Paeniglutamicibacter kerguelensis: one gene and its partners. The protein of the gene in region 3 interacts with the protein of the main gene of each other region in a pairwise test. Links are inferred from orthologs where the notes say so. Each region holds a gene or a part of one and is shown on either strand. Other genes may lie near its edges. The genes, in order: dnaN, eno and rpe.

The links.
Region 1: the proteins of rpe (region 3) and dnaN interact in binary tests that used the Escherichia coli proteins (3 or more experiments, as listed by UniProt). The link is inferred for Paeniglutamicibacter kerguelensis from one-to-one orthologs.
Region 2: the proteins of rpe (region 3) and eno interact in binary tests that used the Escherichia coli proteins (3 or more experiments, as listed by UniProt). The link is inferred for Paeniglutamicibacter kerguelensis from one-to-one orthologs.

What each region holds. Positions count from the first base shown.
Region 1 is NZ_JAGIOF010000001.1:4,086,463-4,096,661, forward strand. Bases 347-3,148 are described here. They hold dnaN (DNA polymerase III subunit beta), read left to right. Parts: upstream 347-1,083; coding sequence 1,084-2,214; downstream 2,215-3,148. Other genes in these bases: recF (DNA replication/repair protein RecF), read left to right, coding at 2,373-3,148. Also shown: chromosomal replication initiator protein DnaA, read left to right, coding at 1-260; more of recF, read left to right, coding at 3,149-3,575; JOF47_RS18575 (DciA family protein), read left to right, coding at 3,635-4,120; gyrB (DNA topoisomerase (ATP-hydrolyzing) subunit B), read left to right, coding at 4,379-6,472; gyrA (DNA gyrase subunit A), read left to right, coding at 6,532-9,222; JOF47_RS18590 (DUF3566 domain-containing protein), read left to right, coding at 9,219-9,836; JOF47_RS18600 (DLW-39 family protein), read left to right, coding at 10,073-10,189. UniProt on the Escherichia coli protein: Confers DNA tethering and processivity to DNA polymerases and other proteins. Acts as a clamp, forming a ring around DNA (a reaction catalyzed by the clamp-loading complex) which diffuses in an ATP-independent manner freely and bidirectionally along dsDNA.
Region 2 is NZ_JAGIOF010000001.1:411,806-422,012, reverse strand. Bases 2,672-5,481 are described here. They hold eno (phosphopyruvate hydratase), read right to left. Parts: upstream 4,812-5,481; coding sequence 3,531-4,811; downstream 2,672-3,530. Other genes in these bases: JOF47_RS01920 (MazG nucleotide pyrophosphohydrolase domain-containing protein), read right to left, coding at 4,910-5,481; JOF47_RS21710 (FtsB family cell division protein), read right to left, coding at 2,672-3,384. In the rest of the region: JOF47_RS01945 (S8 family serine peptidase), read right to left, coding at 1-704; JOF47_RS01940 (Ppx/GppA phosphatase family protein), read right to left, coding at 777-1,727; JOF47_RS01935 (DUF501 domain-containing protein), read right to left, coding at 1,741-2,445; more of JOF47_RS21710, read right to left, coding at 2,479-2,671; more of JOF47_RS01920, read right to left, coding at 5,482-5,608; JOF47_RS01915 (adenosine deaminase), read right to left, coding at 5,828-7,030; JOF47_RS01910 (DedA family protein), read right to left, coding at 7,129-7,845; JOF47_RS01905 (thymidine phosphorylase), read right to left, coding at 8,038-9,351; JOF47_RS01900 (cytidine deaminase), read right to left, coding at 9,403-9,804; JOF47_RS01895 (ABC transporter permease), read right to left, coding at 9,812-10,207. UniProt on the Escherichia coli protein: Catalyzes the reversible conversion of 2-phosphoglycerate (2-PG) into phosphoenolpyruvate (PEP). It is essential for the degradation of carbohydrates via glycolysis.
Region 3 is NZ_JAGIOF010000001.1:2,200,911-2,211,202, forward strand. The notes cover bases 3,325-6,219. They hold rpe (ribulose-phosphate 3-epimerase), read right to left. Parts: upstream 5,161-6,219; coding sequence 4,489-5,160; downstream 3,325-4,488. Other genes in these bases: ribD (bifunctional diaminohydroxyphosphoribosylaminopyrimidine deaminase/5-amino-6-(5-phosphoribosylamino)uracil reductase RibD), read right to left, coding at 3,325-3,468; pnuC (nicotinamide riboside transporter PnuC), read right to left, coding at 3,468-4,169; JOF47_RS10025 (RsmB/NOP family class I SAM-dependent RNA methyltransferase), read right to left, coding at 5,207-6,219. In the rest of the region: ribH (6,7-dimethyl-8-ribityllumazine synthase), read right to left, coding at 3-485; ribB (3,4-dihydroxy-2-butanone-4-phosphate synthase), read right to left, coding at 482-1,765; JOF47_RS10005 (riboflavin synthase), read right to left, coding at 1,762-2,394; more of ribD, read right to left, coding at 2,404-3,324; more of JOF47_RS10025, read right to left, coding at 6,220-6,760; fmt (methionyl-tRNA formyltransferase), read right to left, coding at 6,757-7,695; def (peptide deformylase), read right to left, coding at 7,692-8,267; JOF47_RS10040 (cytochrome), read right to left, coding at 8,364-9,227. UniProt on the Escherichia coli protein: Catalyzes the reversible epimerization of D-ribulose 5-phosphate to D-xylulose 5-phosphate.

The DNA of each region.
Region 1 (10,199 bases), 1.9 Mb from region 3 along the record:
TTAACCTCACGATCGAAGAGCTCAACAGCAAATCCAGGACGCGGACCTTGGTGACCGCCCGACAGATTGCAATGTACCTGCTCCGCGAACTGACGGACATGTCCCTGCCGAAGATCGGCCAGGAACTGGGCGGTCGCGACCACACCACGGTGATCCACGCGGATCGCAAGATTCGCGAACTCATGGCGGAACGCCGCGCCATCTTCAATCAGGTCACCGAACTGACCAACCGCATCAAGCAGCGGCAGCGCGAGGGCTAACAACCGAAAAAGCCTTTAACCACAGGTGTGGATAAAGCTGTGGATCATTAAGTGGACTACCCCGCTAAGCCTGCGGATAACTACATGCAAAGCTGTGGATCCCTTAAATCACGCGGAAAGTTGTCCACGGGGTAGTGAGACTCAGTGTCACTCCCAATCACATGTTGTGCACATGCATAATCGGCGTACCCTCGCGGCCAATCAGGCTTATCCACAGTATCCACAGGGGTTATTAACACTACTAATCCCAAATTTCTACTTCATCCAAATAACAAGACCTGTTTTGCGCCCATCCGACGAAACGACGCCCAAAAGGACTTTTTGGGACGGATCTCGTGACTTGGCGGAAACCAATACCGGGAATGCCAGCGGAGTATAAGTTGATGGCTCCATGGGCCTGTTCTCGGCCAACCGCAAGCTTTGTTTTTGGATCGAATGACAACCAGAAAACTGTTCCCAGGGATTCCTGCGTTGAACTCGCATTATTCGTCCCGACATGAAGCACATTCGCCTCAGTCGAGACTTCGGACTCGACGCTAGCCAAGGAGAAAATGAAGAGCCCCATAAGGTGAGCTCCGACTCCATCCTCGGAAGACCTTGTACTCACGAGCTGAAAACTGCTGCCCCAAGAGCACCGAAACATAAAAGCCGGTAAGCTCAAACTCCATGCTGTCGTTCTGGTAAATGATTCGTTGCCGGAAATGTGAGACAGCGCATCACACCACCACTTTGAAGGCTCCGCGATTCGTTATTCCTGTCCCAAGGGAACCGCTAAGCTTGCTTTCAAGTACTGTCGACTTCGTCGTGAAAGGCGGACCACTTCGTGAAGTTCAGCGTTGAAAAGGATGTATTGGCCGAAGCCGTATCCTGGACCGCCCGTTCACTCTCCCAACGTCCGCCTTCTCCGGTACTTTCCGGAATCTTGATCACCGCTACCAACGGCACCGTGTCGTTGGCTGGTTTCGATTACGAAATTTCGGCGCACCTTGAGATTGCCGCAGACGTCGCCGAGGAAGGTACGATCCTCGTTTCCGGAAAGTTGCTGGCGGAAATCTGCCGCAGCTTGCCACAGTCGACTGCAACTCTTGAAACCGACGGCACCAAAGTCACCCTTTCTTGTGGCCGAAGCCGATTCCACTTGGCAACCATGCCAGTGACCGAATACCCCGAGCTTCCGGTTCTCCCGGAAGTCACCGGTGTTGTCGATGGTGAAGCATTTGCTCACGCGATCAACCAGGTCATCGTTGCTGCATCGAAGGACGACACCCTTCCCATCCTCACCGGCGTGAAGATGGAAATCGAAGATGACCTGATCACTTTCCTTGCAACCGACCGTTACCGTCTGGCCATGCGTGAAGTTCGCTGGAAGCCGGCACAGGCTGGAATTTCGACTTCCGCCCTTGTCAAGGCAAAGACCTTGAACGAAGTTGCCAAGACTTTGGGCTCAGCGGGCGAACTGAAAATCGCCTTGGGTGAAGGCAACGAACTTATCGGTTTCGAAAGCGGAAACCGTCGCACCACCTCACTGTTGGTAGATGGCGACTACCCAAAGATTCGTTCACTTTTCCCCGAAAATACTCCGATCCACGCAACAGTACGCACGTCTGACTTGGTCGAAGCTGTGCGTCGTGTCGCAGTCGTTGCAGAGCGCAACACCCCCGTTCGACTTTCCTTCACCGGCGGACAACTGTCGTTGGATGCCGGAACCGGCGAAGACGCACAGGCCGAAGAAGCGATCGAGGCCCAGATCGACGGCGAAGAAATCACTGTCGCATTCAATCCCGCATACTTGAGTGAGGGCCTGAACGCATTCAACAGCGAATTCGTTCGTTTCTCGTTCACCAGCGCACCCAAGCCGGCGATGATGACTGCGCAGTCTTCCCTCGATGGATCGGACAGCGACGAATATCGCTACCTGGTCATGCCGGTTCGCCTACCAAACTTGCCCAACTAGATCACCTCGCGGGAAATTTTTCCGCCACGTGGTCACGTGTTCGACCGCTCCACGATCGCTCCAACCGGGGCGGTCGAACACACCTTTTAGCGACAATTCACGCTTCATCATCCGGCCATCCCCCGACCGGGTGTGCGATCTCATAGCAGGACGTTTAGGTGTACATCTCACATGTCTCTCTCACCGACTTTCGCTCGTATGCGCAAGCCGATGTAGAGCTGGGACCCGGCACCAATGTCCTTGTCGGTTCCAACGGCGTCGGGAAAACCAACATCGTTGAGGCCATCGGCTACCTGGCATCCCTTTCCTCGCACCGCGTCACCAACGACGGCCCGCTGCTGCGTTTCGGGACCGAAAGAGCCCTTGTCCGGGCACGAATTCATCGGGCAAAACAGGTCACCACGCTCGAAGTGGAAATTACCGCCGGCAAGACCAACAGGGCACGCATCAACCGGGCGAATCCGGTCCGTGCCCGCGACATCCTCGGCATTGTTCGAACCGTTCTTTTCGCCCCGGAAGACCTTGCTCTCGTCAAGGGAGACCCGTCGAACCGCCGCCGGTTCCTCGACGAATTGCTTGTTGCGCTGCGCCCCGGCGAGGCCGCAACCCGCGGCGACTACGAGCGGGTGGTCAAGCAACGCAACGCGTTGCTGAAATCCGCCCGCCACGGCGGAAAACTCTCCACAGCCCACGAATCGACCCTCGACGTGTGGGATACCCACCTGGCCCAGACCGGGGCAAGGCTGTTGCGCGGGCGATTGGACATGCTGGAACTGCTTTCCCCCTACATGGCCGCCGCGTATGCATCTCTCGCCGACGCCAACAAGACGGCCAGCGCGTTCTACCAATCAACGATTGTTGACGACTTCGACGAGGATTCCGCGCCCAGCCCGGACACCGCCTCCGAATCCGAGCCGAACCTCGTTGCCCCGGCGGCCTTGTTGGATGCCACCCAGCCAGAGCTCGAGGAAATGTTCGTGGCGGCGCTGCTCAAGAAGCGCAGCAAGGAACTCGAACGCGGAATCACCCTGGTTGGCCCGCACCGCGACGACGTGCTGCTGCGATTGGGGTCCGCGCCCGCCAAGGGCTACGCATCGCACGGCGAAACGTGGTCATTGTGCCTTGCCCTGCGGCTGGCCGCCTACAAGGTCTTCGGCCAGGACGATCCGCGCCCCGGCGCCGGACCGATCCTGATCCTCGACGACGTGTTTGCCGAGTTGGACGCCACCCGTCGAAGCCGACTGGCGTCGATCGTCGCCGGGGCCGAACAGGTCATCGTCACCGCCGCGGTCGCCGGGGACGTTCCGGAGGAACTCGGCGGTACTTTCCTGAAGGTCAGCCCAGGCCAGGTCCACTCGTGAGCGAGAACGATCCGCACAAGCCGGAAGCCCTCGACGCTTCGCGCGCCATCCTCAACCGGATGCGCGAGGCTGCCCAGAGCCGCGGCGAAGCGCGGATCGACGCGGCCAAGGCAGCGAAATTCGAGGAAAACGCCGCCGCGCGAAAACAGCGCCGCAAGGCCAGCAGCGCACCCGCAAAGTACTCGGACGGGCGCGATCCGCAGGAAATCGGGAACCTTTTCGGCAAGATCGTCCGCGACCGCGGGTGGAGCGCCCCGGTCGCCGTCGGTTCGGTGCTCTCGCGCTGGGCCGAACTTGTCGGCCCGCAGATCGCCGAACATTGCACCCCCGAGTCATTCGAGGATTCCACGGTGGTGGTGCGCTGCGACTCCACCACCTGGGCCACCCAGATGCGCCTGTTGTCCCACGAACTGCTCAAGCACTTCGACAAGGAACTCGGGCAGGGTGTGATCACGGTCATCCGGGTCATCGGTCCCACCGCACCGAGTTGGCGCCATGGTGGACGCAGCGTCAAGGGCCGCGGTCCGCGCGATACCTACGGCTAAAACCCGAAGCGCGTAGCTGGCTCACTGGCGCTCCGGGAGGCCTCAGGCCACATACCGACCCGTTTAGGTACGAAATGAACGTTCCTATGCGTATTTGGTGGCCATTTACAGCATGTTGTGGGTGGTCAATGCCCGGAAAATTTGGTGCCACACGGTAGAATCGAGAGCAGGGCGTTTCCCCGCGCGGGCGAGACGCTGGTTCACGATCGGGCACCTCCGGTGTTCGGCCTTCCACTGTTTGAGGAGTCTGTAGCACCTGTGTCTACCGATAACACCACACCCCAGGAACCAATCGATTCCGTCGAAGGCAGCGCATCACCCGCGGCCGAACAACCTGAAGAAAGCGTCAGTGGACGGGTGGAACACACCTACGGCGCCCAAGACATCACGGTCCTTGAGGGGCTCGAGGCTGTTCGCAAGCGCCCGGGCATGTACATCGGTTCCACCGGACCGCGCGGGCTTCACCACCTTGTCTACGAAGTCGTGGACAACTCCGTCGACGAGGCCTTGGCCGGTCACTGCGACCACATCAAGATCAACATGCAGGCCGACGGCGGTGTCCGGGTCGAGGACAACGGCCGCGGCATCCCCGTGGACATCCACCCCACCGAGGGCAAGCCCACGGTCGAGGTCGTCATGACCATCCTGCACGCCGGCGGCAAGTTCGGCGGCGGCGGCTACGCCGTTTCCGGCGGCCTGCACGGCGTGGGCATCTCCGTGGTGAACGCCCTGTCCTCGCGCGTCGAGACCGAAATCCGCCGCCAAGGTAGTGCCTGGCACATGTCCTTCGCCGACGGCGGCAAGCCGCAGGGCACCCTGGTCAAGGGCGAAGACACCGATGCCACCGGCACCACGCAGACCTTCTACCCGGACGACTCCATCTTCGAAACGGTCGAGTTCGACTTCGAGACGCTGCGCGCCCGCTTCCAGCAGATGGCCTTCCTGAACAAGGGCCTGCGCATCACGCTCACCGACGAGCGCACGCTCGCGGTCGACGCCGACGAGATCGCCACCGAAGAAGACGAGATCAACGACGCCACCCCGAAGCACCGGGTCGTGGACTACCTCTACAAGGACGGCCTGCTCGACTACGTCAAGCACCTGAACTCCTCCAAGAAGGTCGAGCTCGTCCACGAGGACGTCATCGCCTTCGAATCCGAGGACACCACCAAGGGCATCAGTGTCGAGGTCGCCATGCAGTGGACCAACGCCTACTCGGAGTCGGTCCACACCTACGCGAACACCATCAACACCCACGAGGGCGGCACCCACGAAGAGGGCTTCCGCGCCGCGATGACCTCGCTGATCAACCGCTACGCCCGCGAAAAGACGATCCTGCGCGAAAAGGACGAGAACCTCACGGGCGACGACATCCGCGAGGGCCTGACCGCCGTCATCTCCGTCAAGCTTTCCGAGCCGCAGTTCGAGGGCCAGACCAAGACCAAGCTGGGCAACTCGATCGCCAAGGGCTTTGTCCAGGGCGTCGTCAACGAGGAACTCGGCGACTGGCTCGAGCGCAACCCGAACACCGCGCGCGACATCATCCGCAAGGCCCAGCTCGCCTCCCAGGCCCGCCTGGCCGCGCGCAAGGCGCGCGACAACGCGCGCCGCAAGTCCCCGCTGGAATCCTTCGGCATGCCCGGCAAGCTTTCGGACTGCTCCTCGAAGAACCCCTCCGAGTGCGAGGTCTTCATCGTGGAGGGCGACTCCGCAGGCGGCTCGGCCAAGCGCGGACGCAACCCGCACACCCAGGCCATCCTGCCGCTGCGCGGCAAGATCCTGAACGTGGAGCGCGCCCGCCTGGACCGCGCACTGGGCAACAGCGAGGTCCAGTCGATGATCACCGCGTTCGGCACGGGCATCGGCGAGGAATTCGACATGGCCAAGCTGCGCTACCACAAGATCGTGCTGATGGCCGATGCTGACGTCGACGGCCAGCACATCACCACGCTGCTGCTGACCCTGCTCTTCCGCTTCATGCGCCCGCTGATCGAAAACGGCTACGTGTACCTGGCCATGCCGCCGCTGTACCGCATCAAGTGGTCCAACTCCCCGCACGAGTACGTGTACTCGGACAAGGAACGCGACCACGCGCTGACCACCGGTGCGGCGAAGAACAAGCGCCTGCCCAAGGACAACGGCATCCAGCGCTACAAGGGCCTGGGCGAGATGGACTACTCGGAACTCTGGGACACCACCATGGACCCCGAGCACCGCACGCTGCGCCAGATCACCGTGGACGACGCCGCCGCCGCGGACCAGATCTTCTCCGTGCTTATGGGCGAGGACGTCGAATCGCGTCGAAACTTCATCCAGCAGAACGCCAAGGACGTGCGCTTCCTGGACATCTAGTCCGGATCCGGCCACTCCCCCGCGTTCACCCACAGACTTTTGACTAGAGGAAGAAATCGATGAGCGATCAGACTCCCGAAAACCCGCAGGACGGCGCCGGCGCCAACGAGGAAATCGTTGAGGGCGCGGTGATCGACGACGTCGTGGCCGTTGCCGCCGGCCACGACAAGATCGACCAGATCGACCTGCAGACCGAAATGCAGCGCTCCTACCTTGACTACGCCATGGCGGTCATCGTGGGCCGCGCGCTGCCGGACGTGCGCGACGGCCTGAAGCCCGTGCACCGCCGCGTGATCTACGCGATGTATGACGGCGGCTACCGCCCGGAGCGCTCCTACAACAAGTGCGCCCGCGTGGTCGGCGAGGTCATGGGCCAGTACCACCCGCACGGCGACACCGCCATCTACGATGCGCTGGTGCGACTGATCCAGGACTGGACCATGCGCTACCCGCTGGCCCTGGGCCAGGGCAACTTCGGCTCCCCCGGCAACGACGGCGCCGCCGCCCCGCGTTACACGGAAACCAAGATGTCGCAGCTGGCCATGGAAATGGTCCGCGACATCAACGAGGACACCGTCGACTTCCAGGACAACTACGACGGCAAGAACCAGGAACCCACGATCCTGCCGGCGCGTTTCCCGAACCTCTTGGTCAACGGCTCCTCCGGCATCGCCGTGGGCATGGCCACCAACATCCCGCCGCACAACCTGCGCGAGGTAGCCTCCGGCGTGCAGTGGTACCTGGAAAACCCCGAGGCGTCCCGCGAGGAACTGCTCGAGGAACTGATGCTGCGCATCAAGGGCCCCGACTTCCCGACCGGCGCCATGATCCTTGGCACCAAGGGCATCGCCGACGCCTACCGCACCGGCCGCGGCTCCATCACCATGCGCGCCGTGGTTTCCGTCGAGGAACTCCAGGGCCGTACCTGCCTGGTGGTCACCGAGCTGCCGTACCAGGCCAACCCGGACAACCTGGCCGTGAAGATCGCCGAACTGGTCAAGGACGGCAAGATCACCGGCATCGCCGACCTGCGCGACGAGACCTCCGGCCGCACCGGCCAGCGCCTGGTGATCGTGCTCAAGCGCGACGCCGTGGCCAAGGTCGTGCTGAACAACCTGTACAAGCACACGCAGCTGCAGGACAACTTCTCCGCGAACATGCTCGCGATCGTCGACGGCGTGCCGCGCACGCTCTCGCTGGATGCGTTCATCCGCCACTGGGTGACCCACCAGATGGAAGTCATCATCCGCCGCACCGCCTTCCGCCTGCGCAAGGCCGAGGAGGAGGCGCACATCCTGCGCGGCCTGCTCAAGGCCCTGGATGCGCTTGACGAGGTCATCGCGCTGATCCGCCGCTCCTCCACCACCGACGCGGCACGCGAGGGCCTGATGGAACTGCTTCAGATCGATGATCTCCAGGCCCGCGCCATCCTCGACATGCAGCTGCGCCGCCTGGCCGCCCTGGAACGCCAGAAGATCCAGGATCGCCACGCCGAGCTCGAGCTCATGATCGCCGAATTCAAGACGATCATCGCCGACCCGCAGCGCCAGCGCACCATCATCTCCGAGGAACTCGCCGAGATCGTCGAGAAGCACGGCGACGACCGCCGCACCAAGGTGCTCATGGGCTACGACGGCGACATGAGCGTCGAGGACCTGATCCCCGAAGAGGAAATGGTCGTCACCATCACCCGAGGCGGCTACGTCAAGCGCACCCGCTCGGACAACTACCGCTCGCAGCACCGCGGCGGCAAGGGCATCAAGGGCGCCCAGCTGCGCGGCGACGACGTCGTCGAGCACTTCTTCGTCACCACCACGCACAACTGGCTGCTGTTCTTCACCAACCACGGCCGCGTGTACCGCACCAAGTGCTACGAGCTTGCCGAGGCGGGGCGCGACGCCAAGGGCCAGCACGTGGCAAACGTGATGGCCTTCCAGCCGGACGAGCGCATCGCCCAGGTGCTGGATTTGCGCGACTACGAGCAGGCCCCGTACCTGGTGCTGGCCACCCGCAACGGCCTGGTGAAGAAGACCCGCCTGGCGGACTACGACACCAATCGTTCGGCCGGCGTCATCGCCATCAACCTGCGCGAGGGCGACGAACTCGTTTCCGCACAGCTGATTTCCGAGACCGACGACCTGATGCTGGTTTCCCGCAAGGGCCAGTCGGTGCGCTTCACGGCCACCGACGAAGCGCTGCGCCCAATGGGTCGCGCCACCTCCGGCGTGACCGGCATGAAGTTCCGCGACGAGGACGAATTGCTGGCGGCGGACGTCGTCACCGAGGATTCCTATGTGTTCATCGTCACCGAGGGCGGCTACGCCAAGCGCACCAGTGTCGAGGAATACCGGGTCCAGTCCCGCGGCGGCATCGGCATCAAGGTCGCCAAGCTGGCCGAGGAGCGCGGTGATTTGGTCGGCGCGCTGATCGTGCACGACGAGGACGAAGTTCTCGTCGTCATGGAGGGTGGCAAGGTCGTCCGCTCCGACGTTTCCCAGGTTCCGGCCAAGGGCCGCGACACCATGGGCGTCATCTTTGCCAAGCCCGACAAGAAGGACCGCATCATCGCGGTGGCAAAGAACACCGAACGCGGGCTCGGAGAGAACACCGAGGAAGATGCAGTACCGTTGAACGCGGAAAAGACACAAGAAACGGCCTCCGAGGCTCCAGCGGGTGAAGAAAACCCGGCGGAAACTCAGGAAAACCTTGAGCAAAACGACGAGGCCACCAACGACGGAGGTAACGCGTGAGCACCCCGAATACCCCCCGCCCGGCGGGCGGCACTGGTGGCACCCGTCCCGCAGCGCCACGGCAGACCCCAGTAGGCGCACCCCGTCCGGCAGGCGGAGCACCGCGTCCCGGAACCGCACAGCGTCCGGCCGGTGCCCCGCGCCCCGCCGGGCAACGCCCTGCCGGCTCCGCGCCCCGCCCCGCCGGGCAGCGACCTGCCGGAGCCCCCGGCACCCGCCCGCAGCAGCTGGTGCGTCCTGCGCCGAAGGCCAAGGTCCGCAAGGCCCGCCTGCTGATCTCCAAGGTCGATCCCTGGTCGGTGCTGAAGATGGCATTCCTGCTTTCGGTGGCACTGGGCATCGTTACGGTTGTCGCATCCGTGGTCTTCTGGTCCATCCTGGACCTGACCGGCATCTTCAACAGCGTCAACGGCTTGTTGCGCGAGGTCATCGGAACCGAATCGGACTTCGACCTCACAAAGATCGCTTCGTTGGGTCAGGTCGCTTCCTTCGCCACCATTATTGCCGTGGTCAATGTGGTATTGCTCACAGCGCTTACGATGCTTGCGGCAGTGCTTTACAACCTCTCGTCGACGCTTGTTGGCGGAATTGGCGTGACTTTGACCGACGATTAATCGTCAAAAAAGCCTAGAATCCGGCCCTCGGGACACTTCATCGAAGTCGACCCGAGGGCCGATTTGTTTCTTTGGCCATTCCTCATGTAAAGTTTTATCTCGTTCCCAGCGGGAACAAAGAGGGCGTATAGCTCAGGCGGTTAGAGCGCTTCGCTGATAACGAAGAGGTCCCTGGTTCAAGTCCAGGTACGCCCACGGATTCCCTCATCCGAACGGTAGTTGAAAGGAAGTGTCCCATGCGGAAACTTCTGGTGTTGGTGGTAATAGCCGCGGGCATAATAGGCTATCGTAAGTTGAAGGAATCATCGGCCGATAAGGCCAGCTGGAGTCAGGGCACCGATAAGGTATCCTGAATTCATACGG
Region 2 (10,207 bases), 1.8 Mb from region 3 along the record:
GCCGCCGCCACGACGACCACGTCGTGGTCCTCGGCGTACTTGAATGCCCTGTCCCAGCTCACCGGCCACTCGGGCCGGGTGGAGCCCAGGGACATGTTGATGACCCGGGCGCCGTTGTCGACGGCCCAGATGACGGCGGCCGGGACCTGGTCCTCGACGCTGGTGCCGGCGGGGTTTTCGGTTCCCATCCAGAGGGAGACCGAGAGCAGCTCGGCTTCCGGGGCCACGCCAACGACTCCGTCGGGTCCGGGCCCGGGGGCGGGGACCTCGATGGGCTCGGGCTTCTCCGGCGGCGTCTCCCCCGCCGCTTCGGCGCTCTGGACGGCCCGGTCGTAGGCGATCTGCTGCGCCTCGGCCTCGGCCCGCGCACCGTCGATCTCCACCGAGTTGTTTCCCCGTCCGGCCAACAGCGTCGCCACCAGAGTGCCGTGCTCGGGCAGGTTTCCCAGCGGCTTGGAGCCGTCGGCGGCGCCTGCGCCGGAGACGTCCTTGCCGCCGGCCACGACGTCGACAAGGTCCGGGTGCGAGGTGTCGATTCCCGTGTCGATGACGGCGACCTTCACGCCCTGGCCCTTGGAAACCTCCCAGGCCTTGGTGATGCCCGATGACTCAAGCCACCACTCGCTGTCACGTACGCCATCCGCGTTGGCGCTCGAGGCCCCAAACAGCGCCATGGCCGCGCAGAGGCCTAGGCTGAGAATCATGGCACCGGTGCGGTGCAGTCGTCGCTTCAAGGGCTCACCTACCAATTTCTGTTACGGGTACAGCTACATTCTTTATCCGCTGAGGCCCAAGGCAATTCCATCAAGAATATCGTGCTCGGACGCGGTGGCCGTCTCGATGGCCCCGTTCGTGGCCACGCGCACCCGCTCAAGGATGCATCCATAGACCAGTGCCCCCGCCGCAATGACATCGACCCGTCCCGGGTGCATGTAGCCAAGCGAGGCACGGGTTCCACGGTCTGCGGACAGCATGGACTCGACGCTTTCGAGCAGCTTTTCGATGCCGAGTTCGGTGCCGTGGATGGCTGCCGAATCATAGGCCCGCAGTCCCAGGGCCGAGGCGGTGAGCGTGGTGATGGTCCCCGCCACGCCGATGATCCGGTCCACCGCGGAGAAGTCGATGCTGCGGGACGCCTCGTCGAGCACCCCGTTGACCTCGGCCCTGGCCGCGGCGATCTGCGCGGCAGTGGGCTGTTCCTGGCCCCAGAAGCGTTCGGTGAGCCGCACGCACCCCATGTCCATGCTCAGTGCGGACTGCGGGCCGTCCGCTCCCCCGAGCACGAATTCGGTGGATCCCCCGCCGAGGTCCACCACCAGGACGTTGGTTCCCGGGGCCGGGGGCGCCACCGAGATGGCGCCGGTGAAGGACAGCGCGGCTTCCTCGTCCCCGGCCACGACCTCGGGTTCCACGCCGAGGCGCTCCTTCACCGCGTCGATGAATTCGCCGCGGTTCTTGGCATCGCGCGTGGCGGAGGTCGCGACAAAGCGGACCTTGGAGGCGCCGTGCTCCTTGATCATTGCCGCATACTCGTCGATCGCCAGGAAGGTGCGTTCCAGGGCCTCGGGCGCAAACACACCTGTGGCGTCAACGCCCTGGCCCAGGCGCACCACACGCATCTGGCGCAGCACATCGGCCAGCACCGGACCCGTGGGGCCCTGCTCGATGTCTGCGATGAGCAGTCGGATGGAATTGGTTCCGCAGTCGATTGCTGCAACGCGTGCCATGGAGGGGTGTTGCCTACTTCCCGGTTTCGGATTCGGTGGCAGCCGCGGCCTCGCGGGCCGCGCGGGCCGCTGCGCGCTCGGCCTGCTTGATGGCCGGGTCCACGGACTGGGTCTTCACGTGGCGCGAACGGTCCTGGCTGGGGGCCGGGCCCTCGGTGTCCCAGGCGCCGGTGCAGTAGCACTTGTCCTTTGTCCACCACTCGCCGATGCCTTCCAGCGCTCGGTCGCCGAGCGGGTTGATGCCGGGGCCGGCCGCCAGCGAGTGGCCGACCAACACGTGAAGGCACTTCACGCGGGTGGGCATGCCGCCGGCGGAGATGCCTGCGATTTCCGGAACCGGGCCGGTGCCGGAGCGTTCGCCGATGGCGTCGCGCACGGCCAGGTAGTGCTGGTGGGCCAGCTCGTAGGCCCGTGCCAGGTCCGCGTCTTCGCCGAGCTCGGCGTTCATCTCGATCATCAGGCCGGCCGCCTCGAGGCGGGACACTGCCGAGGTGATCACCGGGTGCGTGAGGTAGTAGGTGGTGGGGAACGGGATGCCCGAGGACAGCCGCGGCGCGGTGGTTGCCACCAGCGGGTTGCCGCACACGCAGCGGGCGCCGATTTCCACCACGTCGCGCACCGGGCGGTTCAGCTGGCGCGAGAGCGTGTCCAGGTCTTGCTCGCTGGGAACGCGTGCAGCGGCATCAAGTGCTTCGTGATTTGGGTTTTCGGCGTCCACGGTTGGGGACTTCTCCTCGTGTCGGGGGGGGGATCAATCCGTGGCGGCGCGCTGGACCGAGTCGAATAGCGCGTCGACCCACGGCAGATCCGTACGAATCTCGTTGGGGCTGTGGTTTTCTTCCACCGGCGGGGCATCTGTTGGTTTGCGGCCAACAACCATGTAGTTTCTCTCGCCGGGCATGACCAAGTTTATCCGGTCTCTTGCCTGCTGTTTGATATACAGCGGATCATCCCACCGGGCGATCTGGTCCTTGAGGCCCTCCTGCTCGACCTGCTTGGCCGCAATCACGGACTCCAGGGCCGTGATTTCATCGCGCTGACGAGCATAGGTGCCGATGCTGGGGACCAAAAGCATGGCGAAGACGGAGAGCGAAATGCTCAACGCCAGGATGCGTCCGGAGAAGCTGCGCGCCGGGATCGGCTTGACCGGGCCCTCGGGAGCCTTCTTGGGCTGTTTTTTTGCGGCCTTTTCGTCCTTGCGCACCGCACCGGAGAGCAGGTTGCGGTCTTCGATCCTCCGCTGGGAGTCGATCGATTTGCGTCGCTCGCTCTTGTTCGTCTTGTCCGCGGGAGGCTTCTCGCCCCTGGCGGCCCTGGCCGGCCTTGCCGCTGCGTGGTCGCCCTTGGGCTTGGCCTTGGTTTTCGGGGCCGGCGGGGCAACGGGTGCCGCGTCGTTGATGCGGCCCAGCGGGATCACCTTGGCGGTTGGAGGTTGCGGGGCAGCGCGCCGTTGCACCGGCGGCCTGTCGGGCTCACGCGTGGTTCGCGGGCGCACGGGCGCGGCCTTGGATGAAGGGGTTCCCGTCGCAGCCCGGCGGCCCGGGGTCCCGGCCGCCTGCGATGCCGGGCTTGGGGCAGCCCCCGGGTCGGGTGTCGCACGGCGAGGGTCCTCGGACGAGGATCCGGCCCGTGGCATGGGAGGACGTCGCGTGGCCATCTGACTCCTTGCCCTGTTGGCTTGGGGCCGTGCCTCACGACCCCAAGTGATGGTTCTTGGGTCCACGGATCCCTGGTTAAACGCAAGAAACCCGTGGGGGAACCAAAAAATTGTTCCCCCACGAGCCTACGTGCTTTTGGCGCTAGTTACGCACCGAAACGCGGGAATGCGCCGACGCCGGCGTAAACGGCCGCATCGCCGAGTTCTTCTTCGATGCGCAGCAGCTGGTTGTACTTGGCAACGCGCTCGGAGCGGGCCGGGGCACCGGTCTTGATCTGACCTGCGTTGGTGGCAACGCAGATGTCGGCGATCGTGGTGTCTTCGGTCTCGCCCGAGCGGTGCGAGGTGATGGTGGTGTAACCGGCACGCTGGGCCATCGAGATGGCGTCCAGGGTTTCGGTCAGCGAACCGATCTGGTTCACCTTGACCAGCAGCGAGTTGGCGGTGCGGGTTTCGATGCCGCGGGCCAGGCGCTCCGGGTTGGTGACGAACAGGTCGTCACCCACGAGCTGGACTTTGTCGCCGATGGCGTCGGTCAGGGTCTTCCAGCCTTCCCAGTCGTCCTCGTCCAGCGGGTCCTCGATGGAAACCATCGGGAAGTCTGCAACCAGCTGAGCGTAGTAATCGCTCATTTCCTGGGCGGTGACCGACTTGCCCTCGAACTGGTAGGTGCCGTTCTCGAAGAATTCCGAGGAAGCAACATCCAGGGCCAAGGCAATGTCCTCGCCCGGGGTGTAGCCGGCGCGGGTGATGGCCTCGATGATCAGCTCAAGGGCCGCACGGTTGGACGGCAGGTTCGGGGCGAAGCCGCCCTCGTCGCCCAGGCCGGTGGACAGGCCCTTTTCCTTCAGCACGGACTTGAGGTTGTGGTAGACCTCGACACCCCAGCGAAGGCCCTCGGAGAAGGTCGACGCGCCGAGCGGTGCGATCATGAATTCCTGGATGTCGACATCCGAGTCGGCGTGCGAACCGCCGTTGAGGATGTTCATCAGCGGAACCGGCAGCACGTGGGCGTTCGGGCCGCCCAGGTACTTGTACAGCGGCAGGTTCGAGGACTCTGCCGCGGCGTTTGCCACTGCCAGCGATACGCCAAGGATGGCGTTGGCGCCAAGCTTGGACTTGTTGGACGTGCCGTCCAGGTCCATCATGACGGTGTCGATGGCGCGCTGGTCGGCGGCATCCATGCCCTCGACGACCTCTGCGATGTCCTCGATGACTGCTGCAACGGCGCCCAGGACGCCCTTGCCCTGGTAGCGATTCGGGTCTTCGTCGCGGCGCTCGGCGGCTTCGAAGGCACCGGTGGAGGCGCCGGACGGAACCGCGGCGCGACCCATCGAACCATCGGAGAGGAGAACCTCAACCTCGACGGTGGGGTTTCCTCGTGAGTCGAGGATTTCGCGGGCGTGAATGGCATCGATCAAGGCCATGGGAAGGTGCTCCTTCAAGGTGTGGATGTTAGTCAAACGTGTACTGCATGACGCAGGCGCCGTTGCCTGTCTCTAGCCTAGCTTGGCTGAGGCCCAGTTCACGAAGTTGTGTCGCGCGTTCCGGGTTCCGTGCGGGCAACGCGTTGTTGCACCACGGTGCGCAGGGCTCGTTCGGCATCGAGCCCGCGCGCTTGGGCCAGTTCGCAGAGGGAAAGCAGGTGCTCCCCCAATTTCTGTTCATCATCCAGGTCCCCGTTTTCCAACGGGTTCCCGGGGTGGACAGAAGGCTGTGGTTGCTCCCCCGCGACGGTGTCCAACGCGGCATGGCGTTGGGTGCGGGAGGTGAATTTCTGGGCGTAGAGCAGGGCCGGGAGATTCGTGGGAAGGCCCGCGACCGCCGACTCGTTCTGCGGCTTCTCCGCGCGCTTGGCCCGGTCCCAGGATTCGATGATCTCCTCGATGGACTCCGGGAACGCGTCTTTCAGGCTGCCGTCGGCGTTGAAGATGTGGGTGTTGCGGCGGACCATCTTGGCGCTGAGCCCCGCAGCGATCGAGTCGAGGTCGAAAGATCCGCGTTCGGCGCCGATGGCCGCATGCAGGGCGACCTGGAGCAGGATGTCGCCGAGTTCCTCGGCCAGGGCTGCATCGTCGGCACCCGATTCTATGGCGTGGGTGAGCTCGTAGGATTCCTCGAGCAGGAAGTGCACCAGGGATTCGTGGGTGAGTTCCGCTGTCCAGGCGCAGTGGGCGCGCAGCAGCGACATGATTTCGACGAGCCGGTCGACCTGCTCACTCACGCGCGTTCCCTTCCGGGTTGCCGGGATCCTCTGGGGCATCGTTGCCCTGGTACAAGTATATGAGAGTGACAAGTGCGTTCCCGACGGAGCGCGGCTTTGGTGTTGCTCACAGTACAGGTGCTGTAAACACCGATGCCGGTGTGCTGCTCCATCCCGCAGGAAGGAGCAGCACACCGGCATCATCCGCACCGGGTGCGGAACCGAAGGGAGAGACGGGTGCTAGTCCTCGTCGTCTTCGTCGTATTCCTCGTCGTCTTCGTCGTCGTACTCTTCGTCATCGTCCTCGTCGGCCATGGCCTCGTAGGTTTCGTTGATGAATTCGACGAGGACCTCGCGCTCTTCGAGCGGCAGGAAGGAGGCCTCGGCCGCGTTGAGCGTGAGGTCCAGCAGGTCCTCGAGGTCGTAGTCGAAGGCCTCGACCAGCAGTTCGAACTCGTCCGAAAGCGTGGTTCCGCTCATCAGCCGGTTGTCCGGGGAGATGGTGACGTTGAAGCCCGTCTGCACCAGCAGGTCCACCGGGTGGGATTCGATGCCCTCGCCGAATTCGGCGGTAGCACCGGTCTGCAGGTTGGAGGACGGGCAGATTTCCAGAGCGATGCCGCGGTCGCGGACCCAGTTGGCCACGGGGCCCAGGGCCACCAGGCCGGTGTCCTCGCCGACCTCTTCGCCGTCGTCATCGACGCCGCCGAACTGGATCTCGATGTCCTCGGCGATGCGCACGCCGTGTCCCAGTCGCTGCGCACGGCCGGTGATCAACGCGTCCTTGATGGAATCCAGGCCCGCGGCTTCGCCGGCGTGCACGGTGGTCGGGAAGAAGTTCTCGGCCAGCAGGTCGAAGGCCTCCTTCATGCGCGAGGGCGGGAAACCGTCCTCTGCGCCGGCGATGTCGAAGCCGACGACGCCGCGCGAACGGTGGCGCAGGGCAAGCTCGGCGATTTCCACGCCGCGGTCAGCGTGGCGCATGGCGGTGATGATCTGGCCGACCTGGATCGGGGTCCCGGCTTCGGTCAGTTCCTCGCTGGCGTCCTGAAGCCCGCGCTGGACCGCCTCGACGACATCGTCAAGGCTGAGGCCCTCGCGCTGGTGCTGCTCAGGCGCCCAGCGCACCTCGCCGTAGACCACGCCGTCCTCGACGAGGTCCTCGACGAATTCGCGGGCCACGCGGGTGAGCGCGGCCTTGGTCTGCATCACGGCGATGGTGTGGTCGAACGTTTCGAGGTAGCGCTCAAGCGAACCGGAGTCCGCGGAGGCGCGGAACCAGGCGCCAAGTTCCTCGGCATTGGTGGAAGGAAGTTCGTGTCCCACCTCCGCGGCCAACTCGATGATGGTCTGCGGGCGCAATCCCCCATCGAGGTGGTCGTGGAGCGAAACCTTGGGCAGTGCCCGGAAGTCGAAGGATGGGTCGTATGCAATGTGGATCATCTCGTCAGTCACCTGCCCAGCCTATCGGGGCTGCCCGGGTTCCGACAGTGGGCCGTGCTGAAGTCGGGGCAATTGTTCACCGCCCCGTCGCCACGGGTTCAGGCGGGGGTCTCCCCTGGCCCGGAATCCCCCGGGACGCGCAGCGGGGCTTGGTCCTGCGTTGGTGCATCCACGGCGGCAAGGGTCTCGTCGGGGAAATCGTGTTCGTTGCCCAACCGTCCCAGGCGCTTGAGCACCGCGTGGATCACCTTGTCGATGAGATAGCCCAGGACGATGGCCAGTGCCACCGACAGCACGATGCCCAGGATCTTGTTGTCGTGGAACCAGCCGCCCGCAACGACCCCGATCGCCACGGAGTAGCTTGCCCACGTCAGGCAACCCATGACATCAAGCAGTGTGAAGCGCTTGAGGGAATAGCCGGTGGCCCCGGCACTCAGGTTCACCACCACGCGCCCGATCGGGATGTAGCGGGCCGTGAAGATCAGCATGGCACCGCGCACCGAGAGTTCCTTGCGGGCAAAGGCGAAGAGCTTGGTGGTCCGCTTGCGGCGCATCCACGCGAAGCGGTCGGTGCCGATGCGGCGCCCGATCCGGTAGGCGATCTGGTCCCCGCTGATGGCTCCGGCGGCCCCAACCAGGATCAGCAGGAACACGTTGGGTTCGCCGGTGCTTGCAGCGACGGCACCGAGGGCGACCAGCAAGGTCTCGCTGGGCAGGATTGGCAGGAATCCGTCAATGAGGCAGAAGACGTAGACGGTCGGCAGGATCCACCAGGCGTTTGCCGCGTGGACTATGGCCTCGTTGATGAGATCCACTTTTCTACCGACTTTCCTTGGAAATTACCGAGCTGGCTCCTGGTGGAGGCGCGGCGGGGAGAAACCTCCTGCAACCATTCAATACCAATTTTCGCTGATCGGTGACTCCACGTGAATCCAACCAAGGGATGAATCGGGGCAGGACCCGGGGATGAGTCAGGGACAACCCCCGGGTCCCGCCCGCCGCGGGCATCAGGAAGCGGCGATCCGCTCCAGGATCAGTTCCATGTTCGGGCGGCTTCCGGCGGGGGCAATGACCGCCGCGCCCTCCAACAGCGGGCGGGCCCGCTCGAAGCGCTCGGGGGTGTCGGTGAGCATGGTCGCCAGCGGCTGGCCTCGGCGCACCACGTCCCCCGGCTTGGCGTGCAGCCGCACGCCGGCGCCGGCCTGCACCGGGTCCTCCCGGCGGGCGCGCCCGGCACCCAGGCGCCAGGCCGCGACGCCGACGTCCATCGCGTCGAGGGAGGCGAGCACGCCGTCGGCCTGCGCGTAGACGACCTCCGATTCCTTGGCCACCGGCAGCGGGGCGTCGTTGTCCCCGCCCTGCGCCGCGATCATGGCGCGCCACTTGTCCATGGCACGGCCGTCCTTCAGTGCGGCGGCCACGTCGGCGTCGCGGATTCCGGCGCCCGCCAGCATCTCGGTGGCCAGTGCGAGCGTCAGTTCCACGACGTCGGCCGGTCCGCCGCCGGCGAGCACCTCGATCGATTCCTCGACCTCGATGGCGTTGCCTGCGGTCAGACCCAGCGGGGTGTCCATGTTGGTCAGCAGCGCCACGGTGTGGACCCCGGCGTCGGTGCCCAGGTTCACCATGGTGCGGGCCAGTTCGCGGGCGTCTTCCAATGACTTCATGAACGCGCCGGAGCCGACCTTCACGTCCAGCACCAGGGCCCCGGTGCCCTCGGCGATCTTCTTGCTCATGATGGAGGATGCGATCAGCGGGATGGCCTCCACGGTTCCGGTGACATCGCGCAGCGCGTAGAGCTTCTTGTCCGCCGGGGCCAGTCCGGCCCCGGCGGCGCAGATGACCGCGCCGACTTCGGAGAGCTGGCGCATCATGGCCTCGTTGGTCAGCTCGGCCCGCCAGCCGGCGATGGATTCGAGCTTGTCCAGCGTGCCGCCGGTGTGCCCGAGCCCGCGGCCCGAGAGCTGCGGGACGGCCACACCGAAGACGGCGACCAGCGGGGCCAGCGGCAGGGTGATCTTGTCCCCCACCCCGCCGGTCGAGTGCTTGTCGGTCGTCCGCTTCACGGTGCCGTCCGCGTTGCGCAGCGAGGAGAAGTCCATGCGCTCCCCCGAATTGATCATGGCGGTGGTCCAGCGGGAGATCTCCGCCCGGTCCATGCCGTTGAGCAGGATCGCCATGTTCAGCGCGGCCATCTGCTCCTCGGCAATGGCGCCGCGGGTGTAGGCGTCGATGGTCCAGTCGATCTGCTCGGCACTGAGCGTGCCGCGGTCGCGCTTGATGCGGATGATGTCGACCGCGTCAAAGTTTTCAGTGCTCATCGTTCACTCCTGGGGGTCCGGCCGGTGGGCCATCGGGGCTAGAGATCGGTGCTAGAGGTTGTGCGGCCCGAACGCGTCGGGCAGCACCTGGTCCATGGTCTGGATTCCGCGCGGGGTCATCAATTCCAGGTTTTCCCCGCGGTGCTCGGAGAGCAATTGCCGGCAGCGGCCGCACGGCATCAGCGGCCCGCCGGACGCGTCGACGCAGTAGAAGGCCCGCAACTTGCCGCCGCCGGTGGCAAAGAGCTCGCCGACCATCGAGCATTCGGCGCACAGGGTGACCCCGTAGGCGGCGTTCTCCACGTTGCAGCCGGAGACGATCCGGCCGCCCTCTGTCAGTGCCGCGGCACCGACCTTGAACTTCGAGTACGGCGCGTAGGCCCGTTCCATGGCCGCGACCGCGGCCACCCGGAGTCTTTCCCAGGTGGCCGGGTCGATGGTTTCCGGTTCCATGGGCCCGTTATTCCTTCACGTACGGTTCGCCGACGGCGGCGGGCGCCTTGGACTTTCCGACCAGGCCTGCCACCGCGAAGATCGTCACCGCGTACGGCAGCATCTGCATGAACTGGCTCGGGACCGGGGTGCCGAGGATCGTCAGCACGTAGGAGAGGTTCAGCGTGAAACCGAAGAGCAGCGCCGCGAAGAACGCCCCGATCGGGTTCCAGCGGCCGAAGATCAGCGCGGCCAGGGCGATGAAGCCCTGCCCCGCCGTCATTTCCTTGTTGAAGCTCGAGGAGGTCACCAGCGTGAAGAACGCGCCGCCGATGCCGGCAACCACGCCGGCGAGCACCACGTTCCAGAAGCGCAGCGAGTTGACCTTGATGCCCACGGTGTCCGCGGCCTTCGGGTGTTCGCC
Region 3 (10,292 bases):
TGTCAGCGGCGGGTCAGTGCCACTGCGGTCTGCAGTCCGGCGCTCATGGCCTCATAGCCCTTGTCCTCAACGGAGCCTTCCAACCCTGCACGGGCAATTGCCTGCTCTTCGTTGTCGCAGGTCAATACGCCGAAGCCAACCGGGACACCGGTTCGCACCGAAACGTCGGTGAGCCCCAGCGTTGCACCCTGGCACACGTAGTCGAAGTGCGGGGTTCCGCCGCGGATGACTACGCCCAAGGCAATCACCGCGTCGTAGTCCGGCGCCAACCGCGCGGCAGCCACGGGAAGCTCGAAGGTCCCGGGGACCCGAACGATGTCCGGCGTTTGGATTCCGGCGTCGATGGCGGCACGCTTGGCGCCGTCGATGAGCCCGTCCATGATCTGGGTGTGCCAGCTGGCCGCCACGATGACCGCTCGCATGCCGGCCTTGCCGGCTGCCGCTAGTTCTTCTGCGCCGATGGTTGGTGCGCCGTGTCCGCTCATGATTCAACTCCTGGGTTGGTGGTTACTGTGGTCGGAAGCTGCAACGAGTGGTGCAGCAATTCCTGCTTGGTACGTAGGTATTCAAGGTTTTCCGGTCGTGCCGCAACACGGGTGGGAACCCGTTCGGTCACGTCGATTCCGGCTTCCTTCAACCACTGCTCTTTGAGCGGGTTGTTGGTGACAAGCCTGACGCTGCGGATATCCATTGCGTCAAGGATCGCCGCGGCGGCATCGTAGTTGCGTGCGTCCACCGGCAGCCCCAATTGTTCGTTGGCCGCCACGGTGTTCGCTCCCCCGTCCTGCAGGGCATAGGCACGGATCTTGTTGGCAAGTCCGATGCCTCGTCCTTCGTGTCCGCGAAGGTAGATCAGCACCCCGCCGAATTCGTTGATGGCCTGCAGGCCGGCAGACAGTTGCTCGCCGCAGTCACAACGGTAGGAACCGAAAACGTCGCCCGTGAGGCATTCGGAGTGCACCCGCACCAGCGGCTCGAACGGCATCGTGCCGTCCGGCCCCTGCGCGCTCAGGGACAAGTGTTCGACGCCCGTGGACCGCTCGAGCCAGGCCCGCACCATGAATTCCCCGTGCGGGGTGGGGACCTTGACCTCGGGTCCCGATTGCACGGCCGAGGCCTTGGTGCCGATCACCGGCTCGGCATCGCAGCTTGCGCGCCACGCTGCCAGGTCCTCGATGCTGACCAGCGGGATGTTCCACAGGTCGGCAAATTCACGCAGCGCGGGCAACCGCATCATGGAGCCGTCGTCGTGGACCAGTTCGGCGATGACGCCCACCGGTTCCAACCCGGCAGCCACGCACAGGTCGACGCTGGCCTCGGTGTGGCCGCGGCGCACCAAGACGCCGCCGTCCACCGCGCGCAGCGGGAAAATGTGCCCCGGACGGGTAATGAGGTCAGCCCCGGAGGCCGGATCGGCCAGGATGCGCGAGGTCAGGGCCCTGTCGGCCGCGCTGATGCCGGTGCTCACGCCGTGGGCGGCATCGCAGGACACCGTGTAGGCGGTGCCCTTGGCGTCCTGGTTGTTTTGCACCATGGGAGGCAGGCCAAGCGCGTCGGCCCGGTCGCCGGTCATCGGGGTGCAGACCACGCCCGAGGAATGCCGGATGGTCCAACCCATGAGTTCGGGCGTGGCGAATTCCGCGGCGAAAATAATGTCGCCTTCGTTTTCGCGGTCCGCATCGTCCACGACCACCACTGCCTTGCCGGCGGCCATGGCGCTGATCGCCGAAGCTATGGAATCAAGGCGGATTGTTTCGGTGCTCATGGTGTTGCCCCTTCGGCTGGGTTAAAGGAGGCAAGGCGTTCGGCGTACTTGGCCATCACGTCCACCTCGAGGTTCACGCTGTCGCCCGGTTCCCGCTGACCCAACGTGGTTTCGCGCAGCGTGGTGGGAATGATTCCCACTTCGAACCATTGGTCCTTTTCGTTGGCGTCTGCCACTTCAGTGACGGTCAGGGAAATCCCGTCGATGGCGATCGAGCCCTTCTTGGCCACATACCTGGCAAGCGGGTATGGAATGGCAAACCGGAACCGGTCCCAGGCACCCAGGGTTTCGTGCTCCAGCAGCGTGCCCACGCCGTCCACGTGCCCCTGCACCACGTGCCCGTCAAGGCGCCCACCCGCCTGCACGCAACGTTCGAGGTTTATTGCCTCGCCCGCCTTGAGCCCGCCAATCGTGGTGTGCCGGAGGGTTTCGCCCATGACGTCGAGTGCGAGCGAGTCGCCTTCGATGCTGGTTGCGGTGAGGCACACGCCGTTGATGGCGATCGATCCGCCCAGGCCGAGGTTTTCGGTCTGGTTCGGTGCGCTGATGTGCAGCACCACGGAGTCGGACTCGGGTTCGGCGTTCACCGCTTCGACGCGGCCCATGCCGCTGATGATTCCTGTAAACATTTGTTGTCCTTACGATGCGGTGCTGCGCCCGGGCAGCCGGACCGGAATTGGTTCTAGGTGGGTGAGGGTGTCGGTGCCGAGGATTTGCACCGATTCACCGTCGATGGGATCAAGGCGGAAGGCACGGGCGTCGCCCAGCGTGCCGACCCCGAGGTCCCCGATGCTTTGTCGACCGGCGCCCAAGAAAATGGGCGCCTGGTAGAGGTAGATCTCGTCGACCAGGTCTTCGGCCAGGAACGCCGTGATGATCGAGGATCCTCCCTCAATGAGCACGTGGGAGATCCCCGCTTCGTGCAGCCGCCCCAGCACCATCCGCGGGTCGTGGGAACGGATCTGTTCCCAGTTCGCATCGGCGGCGAGGGCTGCCCCCGCCGGGATCTCGCGCTCCCCCATCACAATGCGGCGGGGTTGGCGGTCGAAGGGCCGGCCGTGTTCGTCTCGCGCATTGAGCCGCGGGTCATCGGCAAGCACCGTGCCGGTGCCGACCACGATGGCGTCCACCCGCGAGCGGATCTGGTGCGCATGGCGCAGGGAATCCGGCGAGGTGATCCACTGACTGGTTCCATCCGCGGCGGCAATCCGCCCGTCGAGCGTCTGGGCCAGGTGCAGCGTCGTGAATGGACGTTTCCCGGCACGGGCAAGGAACCAGCGGTGGTTCAGGTCAAGGGCATCGGTTTCCAGCAGGCCCTGTTCGACGTTCACCCCGGCGGCGCGCAGCCGCGCGGCACCGCCGGCAGCCTCCGAACCCTCGTCCTTTGCCGCATATACGACCTTGCCGATGCCGGCATCGATGATCGCTTGGGCGCAGGGTCCGGTCCGTCCCACGTGGTTGCACGGCTCGAGGGTCACCAGCATGGTGGCCTCGCGGGCCGCGTCGGCCGGGATGGGGCCGAGCCGGGTGAGGGCGTCGGCTTCCGCATGGGGCGTTCCCGCACCACGGTGGTATCCGGTGGCGAGGATGCTTCCCGACGAATCAATGATGACAGCGCCCACCAGCGGGTTGGCCCCGCGGACTCCGCGTTTGGCCAGTTCCAGGGCAACCCGCATTCCGGCGATCCGGCGGTCCGCTTGCATCAGTTGCCCACCTTGACCGTGGGATCGGGCATTTTCGCCTCAATGGTTGGCTTGGAGCTGTTTTGGGCCTTCCACCAAACAAAGAAGCCAATGAGGGTGAAGCACCCATAAAACAGGTACATGAAGGCGCTTGCGTAGTATCCGGCGCTGAAAAGCAGGGGCACCCCGACCACGTCGACCAGTACCCAGATGAGCCAGAACTCGACAAGCCCCCTGGCCATGCCGTAGGTGGCGAGCAGCGACCCCACGAAGGTCCAGGCGTCGGCCCACACCGGATCGTAGGAGCCCAGTGCCCCGAAGATCGGTGTGAGTGCGACGGTGCCAATGACAAGGATCGCGGCCATGCCGAGTCGTTCCGTTTTCGTGGCCCAGCGCGGGGTGACTGCGCTGCCCCCGGAATTTTGGCTGGACTTCCAGCGACGCCAACCGTAAATGGAAACGGCAATGAACATGATTTGTCGCCCGGCTTGGCCGAGCAGGTTGGCGGTTCCGTCGTTGCCGAAGATGCTGCCGAGGAAGACGGTCAGCAACAGGGCGTTGCCGATGATGCCGACCGGCCAGGCCCAGACCTTGCGGCGGATGCCGCCCAGGGCGGAAGCCAAGCCAAAGATGTTGCCCACGACTTCGCGTACCAGCAGTGCGCTGCTACCAATCGTGATGTAAGAGTTGAAAGCTTCAATGAGCCACCGCAGAAAATCCATCGTCCTCCTGTCAAGCCGCGGCGGCTCCGGGGGTTTCGATACGACGGTTCACTGCCATCCTGAACGGGGCTGCCTGAACTTGAGGATCGGAAGTCCGTAGACTTCCGCCGTCTTTTCTTGGCACCACCCGTGAGGGTTTAGGTGTTGCGTGTACGTGCTTCTCCCATCCAGACTTTAACTGTCGGTACTGGAATTTCACCAGTTCAGCCGTGCCTCCGAAATTCCGTCAGGAACGTCTTTGGCGCGGGTCGCGGACTATAACCGCCGGTTCGGACTTACACCGACCCCGGAGCACGTTGTGTAGTTGTAGCTCTTAGTATTACACGGATACAGGCGTTTGGGCCGCGAGGTTTCGTAATGTGTCGACGGCCACGGCAGGGTCCTCCGTGCCGTAGACCGACGACCCCGCGACAAACACGTCCGCTCCGGCCTCGGCCGCACGCAGAATGGTTTCGCGGGTCACCCCGCCGTCGACCTGCAGGGCAATGGGCAAGCCGGTTCCGTCGATGGCCCTGCGGGTACGCCGGATCTTCGGCAGGACCAGGTCAAGGAAGGCCTGTCCCCCGAAGCCGGGTTCCACCGTCATCAGCAGCACCATGTCCAGTTCCGGAAGCATGTCCAGGTACGGTTCGATGGGCGTCGCGGGACGCAAGGCCATCGAGGCGCGCGCACCGGCGGCCCGCAAGTCCCTGGCCAACTTCACCGGGGCAGCGGAGGCCTCCGCGTGGAAGGTCACCGAAGCCGCGCCGGCTTGTGCGTAGCCCGGGCCCCACCGGTCAACGTCGTTGATCATCAGGTGCACGTCCAACGGCAGATCGCTGACCTCGTTGAGCCGCTGGACCACGGGAAGCCCGATGGTCAGGTTCGGCACAAAATGGTTGTCCATGACATCCACGTGCACCGCATCAGCGGTGTGGATCCGGTGCAACTCACGCTCGAGGTTCGTGAAGTCGGCCGAGAGGATGGACGGGTTGATCTGGCAAGTGCGCATTGAAGCTCCTGGTGAAAGGGGGGCCCGGGACACGGGCTGCGTCTGGCTAGGCGGTACGGGTCAACAATGCCATGAACATGGCGTCGGTGCGGTGGATGTGCGGCCACAGCTGGATGGTGCTGCCGTCACCGACCTTGCGGGACGCCGATGCCATGCCCGGAAGGGCCGCGGCCTCGAGTGCGGCACCCGTGTCGAGCAACTTCACGTTCGAGTGGCGGGAAAGCACGTCGTCGACCACGGCGACGGTTTCGGCCGGGTGTGGCGAGCACGTCACGTAGGCGACAACGCCGCCGACGCGCACCGCGCTGAGCGCCGCGTCAAGCAACTCGCCCTGCAGGATCGTCAGTTCGGCAACGTCCTTCGGGCTCTTGCGCCAGCGCGATTCCGGGCGGCGGCGCAGCGCGCCAAGGCCCGAGCACGGGGCGTCGACCATGACCCGGTCGTAGCCGCCGGCGTACTCGGCCTCACCGTATTCGCGGCCGTCGCGCACCGAGATCATCCAGGTGTCCGGATCCACGGCAACCAGGGCCTTGCTGACAAGTTCGGCGCGGTGTTCGGCGGGCTCGTTGGCGGTCAGGCGGGCACCGTGTTCCGATGCCAAGGCCGCAAGCAGCGCCGCCTTGCCGCCGGGGCCGGCGCACAGGTCCAGCCAGTAGGCGTCCTCGCCGGCATCCGGCAACGGCACCTGGGCCAGGGCCCGGGCCACCAGCTGGGAGCCCGCATCCTGAACCCGGGTGCTGCCTTCGCGCACCGAGGAAAGCCGGGCGATGTCCCCGCCCTGGTAGTAGGCCGAATCGGCAACAAGCGTGCCGACCTCGGCGCCGTTGTCGAGCGCCTCCTCCAGCGAGCCGATGCCCGGAAGGGCCACCAGGTTCACGACGGGGGCGAGATTGTCGGCGGCAAGCAGGTCATTGATTTCGCTGGCGTCGCGGCCATGGGCAACAAGTGCCTGGCGCAGGGCGCGAACGATCCATTCGGGGTGCGAATGGACAAGTGCCGCGGCCGCGCTTTCATCGGTGACGCCTTCAACAAGCTCGGCGCTCCAGGTGTCCAGGTCCTTCAGCGAGACCTTGCGCAGCACGGCGTTGATCAGGCCCGAGGCACCGGCGCCAATGACCATGCGGGCCAGCGAGACGGTTTCGTCGAGGGCCGCGTGGTTGGGAACGCGCATGGCCAGCAGCTGGTGGGCGCCCAGGCGCAGCGCGTCAAGCACCGCCGGGTCCAGCTGGTCCAGCGGGCGGTCGACGCAGCGGGACAGGATCGCGTCGTACAGTCCCTGTCCGCGCAGGGCGCCGTAGGTCAGTTCGGTGGCGAACCCCGCGTCGCGGCGATCGAGGCGGTGGTCGCGGATGCGGGTCGGTAGCACCAGGTTTGCGTAGGCGTCGTGTTCGGCAACGGCACGCAACACCTCGAAGGCAGTCAGGCGCGCCGGATCGGCGCGGCGTCCGCGGGCCGAGGGTGCCGAGGCGCTGAACTGGCGCTGCCCGCTGCCTCCGCGGTTGCGGGTGCGTCCGGCATCGTCTCGACGAACCTGGCCTCCGCCGCGGTTGGTCTCGTTGCGTCGCGGACGGTCGGAACGTCCCTGTCCGAATTCGCTCATGCGAATTTCACCTCATCCACGGTTCCGGAAGCGAGAATCCCTCGCGCCCAATCTGCTGCGTTCATCATTTTCTTGCCCGGTGGTTGCACCAGGCCAAGTTCTACTGCGTGCGACCCCGTGCCCACCAGGACCCGCGGCTTCTTGCCCGGTTCGATGCGGACCTCGCCGGGGACCAGGTCGGTGACTTCGGTGTGCGGCACCAGGGTTCCGAGCTTGAAGCGCTGGCCGTCCAGCTCGGTCCAGGCGCCCGGGTCCGGGGTGGTTCCGTTGATGCGCCGGCGAATGACCAGGGCCGGAAGCGACCAGTCGACCTTGCCGTCGACCAGGGTGAGCTTGTGCGCATATGAGGTTTCACTCTGCTGCTCGACGCCCACGAGCTTGCCCGCGTCAAGGCCGGCAAGGGTCTGGGACAGCAGCACCGCGCCGGAGACCGCCAGCCGGCCCAGCAGCTCCCCCGAGGTGTCGGCGGGGTCGATGGTTTCGGTGAGCGTTCCGAAGATCGGCCCGGTGTCCAGGCCCTTCTCGAGTTGGAACGTGACGGCGCCGGTGATGTCGTCGCCGGCCATGATCGAGTGCTGGACCGGGGCCGCCCCGCGCCATGCGGGCAGCAACGAGAAGTGCAGGTTGATCCAGCCAAGGCGCGGAATCGTCAGCGCCTTTTCGGGGACCAGTCCGCCGTAGGCGACGATCGCGGCGATGTCCAGGTCCAGGGCGGCAAGGCGCTTCTGGGTCTGCTCGTCGATGCGGTTGGCGTGGATGATTTCCAGGCCCAGTTCCGCGGCGCGCGCGGCCACGGGCGACGGGGTCAGCACGCGCTTGCGTCCCACCGGGGCGTCTTCGCGGGTCAGCACGGCCACCACATCGAATCCGTCGGCAACCAGCCGGTTCAGCGATTCGACCGCCACCTGCGGGGTTCCGGCAAAGAGGACCCTCATGCCTGGCCGCCGAAGCTGGCGCCAGCGCCGAAACTCGAACCGAGGGCCGCCGAACGCTGGTTGACGGTGGTTGCGGCCACGCTGTTGTAGTTGGTGTTGCGCAGCTTGCGGAAGGCTTCCTTCTTCAGGTCGCCGATGAGCCTGTCGATGTACAAGATGCCATCGAGGTGGTCGGTCTCGTGCTGCAGGCAGCGGGCCAGGAAGCCCTCGCCCTCGATGACGACGGGGTTGTTGTCCACGTCGACACCGGTGGCACGGGTCCAACGGCGGCGGGTCACCGGGTACCCGAGGCCCGGAATCGACAGGCAGCCCTCGGAGATGTCGTCCTGGTCGTCATCACTGAGCTCGAGGACCGGATTGATGATGTGTCCGCGCTGGCCGGCGATTTGGTAGGTGAAAACCCTCAGCGATACGCCGACCTGGGGGGCTGCAAGGCCCGCGCCTTCGACGTTTTCCATGGTTTCGTCCATGTCCGCGACAAGCTTGCGCAATACGGGGCCGAATTCTGTGACCTCGTCCGCCCGCGTGCGCAGGATTGGATCGCCAACGATGCGAATACCTAAGACGGTCATGGGGATCCGTCTCCCTTCCGCCGGCTGAGTCCCGGCAATGTGCTGTGGATGTAGGGACGCGCCACACTCAGTTTGTGGCCGCGCCTTCGATCAAGTCTACCGAGCGGACTCGTTCGCCGGTGATGCGGGAGGGCCCACCACGTGCAGGGCCGAACCGGCATCGCGCACCCGTTGGCTCGCTCCCCACACCTGTCGAAGCGACCAAAACTTCGACCAATAGGCGGGAAGCACCTCGGGATTGGCCATGACGGTTTGCACCTCCGTCTCGCCGATCGCCACTCCCAAGAGCATGGGGTCTTGTGAGTATTTCCACGCTTCCCAGGTGCCTGCCGTGGCATCGACAACCATTTCCTCCGCCTTGGCGCCGGCCGCAAGCTGCATGATCACCTTGGGATCCAACGGTTTCACCCGGCCTTCCCTGTCGGTTCCGCGGGTCTTGTAGTCGATCAGGCAAAGGCGTCCGCCGATGGTTGCGACAAGGTCAAGGGTTCCCGCGTACCCGATGGTGCTGTTCCAGACGGTGACTTCAGCGGCCAGGGGCTGCACCTGGTATTGCTCCCACCACTCATCGAACCGTCCGGCGAATGCTTCCTCGCCGTTTTCGGCCAGGGCCTCGCGCGCCTGGGCCGCTTGGTGCGACCGGCCCAGTGCACGCAACGCGATTTGTTCGCAGTATTGGTGGACGCGGTCCCCGCGGGCGGCAGCCGCGTCGCGGTACTGTGCGGCGGCGGAGGACGCCTGCCGGGCCAACGCCTTGAGCTTGGCGCTGTTTCCCACGGCATCGCCGAGCCGTTCGTCCTGGATCACGGCGGTTGCGGCCATATGGCCGATCCACCCGTCCATGTCCATCTTTTCCTGGGCAATGACCGTGGTGATGGATGGAACCTCGGGAAGTTCGCCGATTTTCCGGGCGTACATGCGTCCGAAATCGGTCTGTTGTGCCAGCGCTGGAGAAGTCATAAAAAGATTTTTTCATGCTTTTACGACGTTTCGCCGTTTTTGGGCCCGTTGCCGAGAGTTGCAAACCCCGAGATCACGCGGAATATTTGCGGTTTCAACCGCAAGCAATCCCCGATTTGGAACTTTGGGTAAACGTCGTATAGAGTTTTTACTCGTTGGAACGCAGCCAAACGGAACGGAAACGAACCGGGCGGAATGCGATTCACACGTGGACATAGCTCAGCTGGTAGAGCGCGACCTTGCCAAGGTCGAGGTCGCGAGTTCGAACCTCGTTGTCCACTCGCATAAAAATCACCGGATCGGTTTACCGATCCAGCCGACTGGTAGTTTACTATTCGTTGGTTATGGTGGGGTGGCCGAGAGGCGAGGCACCGGCCTGCAAAGCCGTTTACGCGGGTTCGAATCCCGTCCCCACCTCGTAGGAATTTTGCAAGAAGTATGGGCGATTGGCGCAGCGGTAGCGCGCTTCCCTGACACGGAAGAGGTCACTGGTTCGAACCCAGTATCGCCCACGAACAGTCAACACTTTGTGTGTGGATTATTCACGTGGACATAGCTCAGCTGGTAGAGCGCGACCTTGCCAAGGTCGAGGTCGCGAGTTCGAACCTCGTTGTCCACTCCAAGAAATATGGGCCTCAATTCTTTTGAAGAGGGGTCCTTATTCTTTGGCTTTCCAAAGAAGCCAGGCATTAACTTTGGGCGATTGGCGCAGCGGTAGCGCGCTTCCCTGACACGGAAGAGGTCACTGGTTCGAACCCAGTATCGCCCACGAACAGTCAACACTTTGTGTGTGGATTATTCACGTGGACATAGCTCAGCTGGTAGAGCGCGACCTTGCCAAGGTCGAGGTCGCGAGTTCGAACCTCGTTGTCCACTCCAAGAAATATGGGCCTCAATTCTTTTGAAGAGGGGTCCTTATTCTTTGGCTTTCCAAAGAAGCCAGGCAGTACTTGGATTCACCACCTTTGGTTTCCATCAATTTGATCGAACAGGAATTCACTGTAGAGTTCAGGTGCAGCAACTTTGGGCGATTGGCGCAGCGGTAGCGCGCTTCCCTGACACGGA